Regions from separate parts of the Streptomyces sp. NPDC046876 genome, predicted to be linked through region 2. Evidence: riboswitches for the same ligand, from Rfam matches in the RefSeq annotation. Region 2 holds a riboswitch; the other holds the start of a gene.

Region 1 (3,331 bases), on a different contig from region 2:
CCGTTGCGATGCGGGCAGCCGCGAGCGGGCCGCCTGCGTGCACGTGCCCGACGCTCGCCGGAGCCCGCGGCCGCGGTGCCGGTGCCGGTGTCCGCCGAGCGGTTCGCCGTGTCGCTTACCCGCAGTCACCCAGGACCGACCCGGACCCGTCGGGGGTGAACGCGGCCCACAGCGTGAACAGTTCCAGAAGGATCGCCGGCACGTTGAACCACACGACGACGTAGGCGGCGAGCCCCGGCCGGGTCTCCCGGATCCGGAGGCCGTGGCGCCGACGGATCCGTCGGGCGAGCAGTACGCAGAGGAGTACTGCCGCCACACCGAGGGCCGGACCCGCCCAAGCAGTGACGTACTCGCCCGGCGGGCGGGCCATGAGTCGGCATGCCCGCTGCTGCTCGTCGACCCAGTCCTGGTGGATGACCTGGACGTACCGGGAAGTGACGACGCCGAGTACAGCCAGGACCGGGACGAGCAGTGCTGCGCACACCGTGCCGGGCGAGAGGCGCCGCACCCTCACGGCGTCGGGGAGCACGGCGGGAGAGGGGGCGGTTTCCATCAGTACTGTCCAGACTCACGTTCTGAAAGGAACTGGTGTGCCGGCTCAGTCGGAAGCCGTACAGGTTGCCCCCGAAGGCTACCGGTGTTCGTCGCGGAGGTGGGGTGGGAGGCTCGGGAGGGGTGTGGGGCGGCGCCGGCGGCGGAGCCAGACGTAGAGGGCCAGGCAGGGCACGAGCAGTCCGAGGACGGTGAGGGTGAGGAAGGCGGGGAAGCCGCTGATCCGCCCGACCAGCCAGGAGAAGTTCTGGCCGAAGAAGCCGACCACGAAGGACAGCGGCAGGAAGACGGTCGCGAGGATCGTGAGCTGCTCCATCGTGGCGCTCTGCCGCAGGTTGATCTTGTTCTGTTCGACGGAGATCACCGCGATGTTCGCTTCGAGGACGGTGGCCAGCAGGTCGCGCTGGGCGGCCACCTCCTCGTTCACCAGCAGCAGGTGGTCGTGCACGTTGTGGAAGTACGGCAGCAGCTCGGCCGGCGACCTGCCCGGCTTGAGCAGGCGGGAGAGCACCGCGAGCAGCGGGTGCACGGCGCGGTAGAAGTCGGTGGCCTCGCGCCGCAGGAAGTAGATGCGCTCGGTCGGGGCGACCGCGCCGGAGAACACCGTGGCCTCGATCTGCTCGATGTCGCGGTCGAGTTCTGCGACGACCGGCGCATAGCTGTCGACGACCTGGTCGAGGATGGCCCACAGGGTCGAGGCGCTGCCGGTGCGCAGCAGTTCGGGACGCCGTTCGAGCCGGCTGCGGGCCCCGTGCAGCTCGCTGGCGATGCCCTGGCGCACGGTGATCACGAAGTGTTCGGAGAGGAAGACGCTGATCTCGCCGGTGTCGATCTCCTCGCGCTCGTCGTCGTAGCGCGCGGTGCGCAGGATGATCAGCTCGGTCCCGTCCTCGTACTGCTCGGCCTTCGGCCGCAGGTGGAAGGTCCGGGCGTCCTCGACGGCGAGTTCGTGCAGGCCGAAGCTCTCGCGGACCCTGTCCATCTCCTCCGAGCGGGGTTCGAAGAGGCCCAGCCAGACGAATCCGCCCTGCTCGCAGCATGCGGCCGCCCGGTCCAGCGACATCGGGCCCTCCTGCTGGCGGCGCCCGTCGCGGTAGTGCGCGCAGTCCACGATCATGGTGTTCCTCCTCGCGTCCGGCCCACGGGCTCCAGATGCCGTACGGATGCAGATGTGCCGTACGGATGGCATACAGCCATGGTGGGTGATGGGCGCGGGCGCCGCGGGGAGGGGGCCGTGAGGTGCACCCGCGGGCTGCGCCGCGGCGCTCGCGGCCGGCCCGGAGGGCGGGGGGCCGGGGGCACGAAAACGACCTACGAAGCGGGCTCCCTGCGCCGGCATGGTCCGGATCAGGTGATGGAGGTCGCCTTCGGGTCTTCCCGACCTTCAGGCCTCTCAGCCCGACCGTCGACGTCGGTCCCAGCGGACGTGAACACCTTCCGCCGAAATCGGCTACTCCGGTCGAACTCCCTCGCTCGCCTCGTAGGCCTACCAACAGAGTAGTCCCACATCCCCGGGAGGAATAGAGGAAAAGTTCTGTTTGTTTGCTTTTGTCTTCTCCGGGGTTCCCGGGACCTAGACTGGCAGCAGCACTCCCCTCCACTGCACGCCCTGTCGGCCGGTCCGACAGGATTCGACGGGAGGTGTCCGTCGTGGCCGCAGCGCCCCTCACGCGCGGGTCCGGCGCCACCGCCTGGGCGCCCGAGCCGGTCACCGCCGACCCGTACAACGCCCAGACGCCCTGGGCGGCGCTGGCCGAGCCCGTCACTCCCGTGGAGGCCTTCTTCGTACGCGACCACTTCGGCATCCCGGACGCGGATCCCGGCCGCTGGCGCATGCGGATCGGCGGAGCCGTGGCCGCGCCCCTCGACCTGGGCTACGCGGAGCTGTGCGCGATGCCGTACCGGGAGCTCGACGTCGTCCTGGAATGCGCGGGCAACGGCCGCAGCCTGATGCGGCCCCGCCCCACGGGCCTGCCCTGGGGCCAGGGCGCGGTCGGGTGCGCGCACTTCGCCGGGGTGCCGTTCCGCTCCGTCGCCGACCGGGCCCGGATCGACGCGGCCGCCGTGGAGGTCGTCTTCTGCGGGGCCGACTCGGGTACGGTGCACGGCCGCCGCACCGCCTTCGAGCGCAGCCTCCCGCTCGCCGCGGCCCTGCACCCGGACACCCTCCTCGCCACGCACATGAACGGGGAGCCGCTGGCGCCCGAGCACGGGGCGCCCGTCCGCCTCGTGGTCCCCGGCCGGTACGCGGTCGCCGACGTGAAGTGGCTCGTCGGGGCCCGGGCCGTCACGGAGCCCTTCACCGGCCCCTTCCAGACGGAGGAGTACCTCTACACCGCCTCCCGCGGCACCCCCGACGGGCCCGTGACCACGGTCCGGGTCAAGTCCCTCGTCACCGCGCCGGCGCCCGGCTCGGTGCTGCGGTGCGGCGCGGAGACCCTCGTACGGGGGTGGGCCTGGTCGGGCGGCGGCGTGGCGGTCCACCGCGTCGAGGTACGGGTCGAGGGCGAGGGCGCCGGCGGTGCCCCCTCGTGGGAGGAGGCCCGGCTCGAGCCGGCGCTCGGGCCGTACGGCTGGCAGGAGTGGACCCATCCGTGGACGGCGCCCCTGCGGCCCGGGCGGTACCGGCTGCTGGCCCGCGCCACCGACGAGGCCGGGCACACCCAGCCGCCCCGTGCGCCGTGGAACGCCCACGGGTACGGGTGCAATCCGGTGGCCTCGGTGGAGGTCGTCGTGGAATGACCGGCCCGGCCTGACCCCGCCCGGCCCGTCTGGCCCG
Region 2 (3,331 bases):
GCCCGCCTCGATCTCCTCGGCCTTCAGGTCGCCGCCGTGCTCGCGGCGGATGTCCTGGGAGATCTTCATCGAGCAGAACTTCGGACCGCACATGGAGCAGAAGTGCGCGGTCTTCGCCGGCTCGGCCGGAAGCGTCTCGTCGTGGAACTCGCGGGCCGTGTCCGGGTCGAGGGCCAGGTTGAACTGGTCCTCCCAGCGGAACTCGAACCGCGCGTCCGACAGGGCGTCGTCCCACTCCTGGGCGCCCGGGTGGCCCTTGGCCAGGTCCGCCGCGTGGGCCGCGATCTTGTACGTGATGACGCCGGTCTTCACGTCGTCGCGGTTGGGCAGGCCCAGGTGCTCCTTGGGGGTCACGTAGCAGAGCATCGCGGTGCCCCACCAGGCGATCATCGCGGCGCCGATGCCGGAGGTGATGTGGTCGTAAGCCGGGGCGACGTCGGTGGTGAGCGGGCCCAGCGTGTAGAACGGGGCCTCCTCGCAGATCTCCTGCTGGAGGTCGATGTTCTCCTTGATCTTGTGCATCGGGACGTGGCCCGGGCCCTCGATCATCGTCTGGACGTTGTGCCGCTTGGCGATCGTGTTCAGCTCGCCCAGCGTCTTCAGCTCCGCGAACTGCGCCGCGTCGTTGGCGTCCGCGATCGAGCCGGGGCGCAGGCCGTCACCCAGCGAGTACGTCACGTCGTACGTCGCGAGGATCTCGCAGAGCTCCTCGAAGTTCGTGTAGAGGAAGTTCTCCTTGTGGTGCGCCAGGCACCAGGCGGCCATGATCGAGCCGCCGCGCGAGACGATGCCCGTCTTGCGGCGGGCGGTCAGCGGCACGTACGGCAGCAGCACACCGGCGTGGACCGTCATGTAGTCGACGCCCTGCTCGGCCTGCTCGATGACCGTGTCCTTGTAGATCTCCCAGGTCAGCTCCTCGGCCTTGCCGTCGACCTTCTCCAGCGCCTGGTAGAGCGGCACGGTGCCGATGGGCACGGGGGAGTTGCGCAGCACCCACTCGCGGGTGGTGTGGATGTTGCGGCCGGTGGAGAGGTCCATGACCGTGTCGGCGCCCCAGCGGGTGGCCCAGGTCATCTTCTCCACCTCCTCCTCGATGGAGGAGGTCACGGCGGAGTTGCCGATGTTGGCGTTGACCTTCACCAGGAACTTCTTGCCGATGATCATCGGCTCGATCTCCGGGTGGTTCACATTGGCCGGCAGCACCGCGCGGCCTGCGGCGATCTCCTCGCGGACGACCTCGGGGGAGACGTTCTCGCGGATCGCGACGTACTCCATCTCCGGGGTGATCTCACCGCGGCGGGCGTACGCGAGCTGCGTGACGGCCTGGCCGTCACGGCCGCGGCGCGGCAGGCGCGGGCGGCCCGGGAAGACCGCGTCGAGGTTCTTGAGGCCACCGCGCGGCGAGGTGTGCTTGATGCCGTCATCCTCGGGGCGCACCGGGCGGCCCGCGTACTCCTCGGTGTCGCCGCGGCCGATGATCCAGTTCTCGCGCAGCGGCGGCAGGCCGCGGCGCACGTCGGTCTCGATCTGCGGGTCGGTGTACGGCCCGGACGTGTCGTAGAGCGTGACGTCCTTGCCGTTGGTGAGGTGGACCTGGCGAACCGGCACCCGGATGTCGGGGCGGGAGCCCGCCACGTAGCCCTTGTGCCAGCCCGGCTGGCGCTCGGTCTCGCCCTCGGCGTCCTGGCCGACGGCAGGCGTGCGTGCGTCCTGAATGGTCATGAGACCTGATCTCCCTACGCCGGCATTACCCGGTAACAGGTTCGGCGGTCGACGCAGCCTCTTCCCCCACGCGTGCCGTGCGCGCGTACGGTGATCAGCGTCCTCTCAGCCCGGTGCTCCGAGCTCCCGCGTTGTGCAAAGGTGCCCCCACGCTAGCGTCATCTGTGGCGTGCTGAACAGTGGGCCCCCTCATCTCTTGCGATGATCTGCCGGTGACGTCCTCGCCGCAGCCTCCGTTCAATCCCTCCGAGCCCACTGACCACGGTCGTGCCGACGGCCATGATCACGTGCCCGCGCCCGGGCATGTGAACGGGAACGGACACGGGCACGGCCACGGACATGCGCACGGCCACAGCCACGGCCACGGACCGGCGGCACCCGTCTCGATGCACCTGCGCAAGGTCATCGCGGCCGTGCTGATCCCCTTCGCCGCCGCCGTCTTCATCGGCATGGCGGTGCTCTGGCCGGGCGGCGCCCCGTCCCACGAGCGCTCCGGCGTGGGGTTCGACCGCCAGACCCAGCAGGGCAAGGTCGTCGCCCTCGAAAATGTCGACTGCAAATCGGTGAACGCCTCTCAGGTGCCGCCCACCGGCAGCACCGCGACCCCGGAGGGCCGCGAGGCGGTGGCCTCGCAGACGGGCGAGTGCAAGAAGGCGACGATCGAGGTCGGCACCGGACCGGACAAGGGCCGCACCTTCTTCGAGATCGTCCAGCCGGGCGCCCCGCGGCAGTTGGCCGACGGCCAGGAGGTCGTCGTCGCGTACGCACCGGACGCACCCCGGGACCTGCAGTACTCCGTGATCGACGTGAACCGCAAGCTGCCGCTGGCGCTGCTCGCCGGCCTGTTCGCGGTGGCGGTGGTCGTCGTCGGACGGATGCGCGGCATGTTCGCGCTGATCGCCCTGGCCGTCAGCTTCGTCGTGCTGACCCTGTTCATCCTGCCGGCGATCCTGCAGGGCTCGAACCCCCTGGTCGTCGCGGTCATCGGGGCGAGCGCCATCATGCTGATCGCGCTCTACATGTGCCACGGGCTGACCGCCCGCACCTCCGTCGCGGTGCTCGGTACGCTCGTCTCGCTGCTGCTGATCGGGCTGCTGGGCTCGCTGTTCATCGACTGGGCGTTCCTCAGCGGCAACACCGACGACAACACGGGGCTGATCCACGGGCTCTACCCGGGCATCGACATGAGCGGCCTGCTGCTCGCGGGCGTCATCATCGGATCGCTCGGTGTGCTCGACGACGTGACGGTCACCCAGACCTCGGCGGTCTGGGAACTGCACCAGGCGGACCCGACGATGGGGCCGCGGGCCCTGTACCGGGCGGCCATCCGCATCGGCCGCGACCACATCGCCTCGGTCGTCAACACACTGGTGTTGGCCTACGCCGGCGCGGCACTGCCCTTGCTACTGCTGTTCTCGATCGCGAACAGCAGCATGGGTTCGGTGGCCAACAGCGAGCTGGTCGCGGAGGAGATCGTCCGGACCCTCGTGGGCTCGATCGGACTCGTGGCCTCCGTGCCGGTGACGACGGTGCTGGCCGCGCTGGTGGTGTCCGCCGACCGGCCCGGGACCCCGGCCGGAGCGACCACGGCCGGTCCGGCGCGCGGCGG

Evidence for each region. Region 2 has a riboswitch for thiamine pyrophosphate ahead of thiC (phosphomethylpyrimidine synthase ThiC). Riboswitches for the same ligand answer to the same signal wherever they lie in the genome.
Region 1: it holds a riboswitch for thiamine pyrophosphate, as region 2 does, so the genes downstream of both, ABZ924_RS08110 (CorA family divalent cation transporter) here and thiC (phosphomethylpyrimidine synthase ThiC) in region 2, are expected to answer to the same signal.

What each region holds. Positions count from the first base shown of each region.
Region 1 is NZ_JBEYXK010000009.1:21,689-25,019, forward strand. Features, by position in the region: gene ABZ924_RS08105 (hypothetical protein) at 116-553, opposite strand; gene ABZ924_RS08110 (CorA family divalent cation transporter) at 632-1,669, opposite strand; TPP riboswitch at 1,860-2,033, opposite strand; gene ABZ924_RS08115 (molybdopterin-dependent oxidoreductase) at 2,203-3,294, shown strand.
Region 2 is NZ_JBEYXK010000004.1:92,389-95,719, forward strand. Features, by position in the region: gene thiC (phosphomethylpyrimidine synthase ThiC) at 1-1,722, opposite strand, end outside; TPP riboswitch at 1,717-1,862, opposite strand; gene ABZ924_RS04125 (YibE/F family protein) at 1,902-3,331, shown strand, end outside.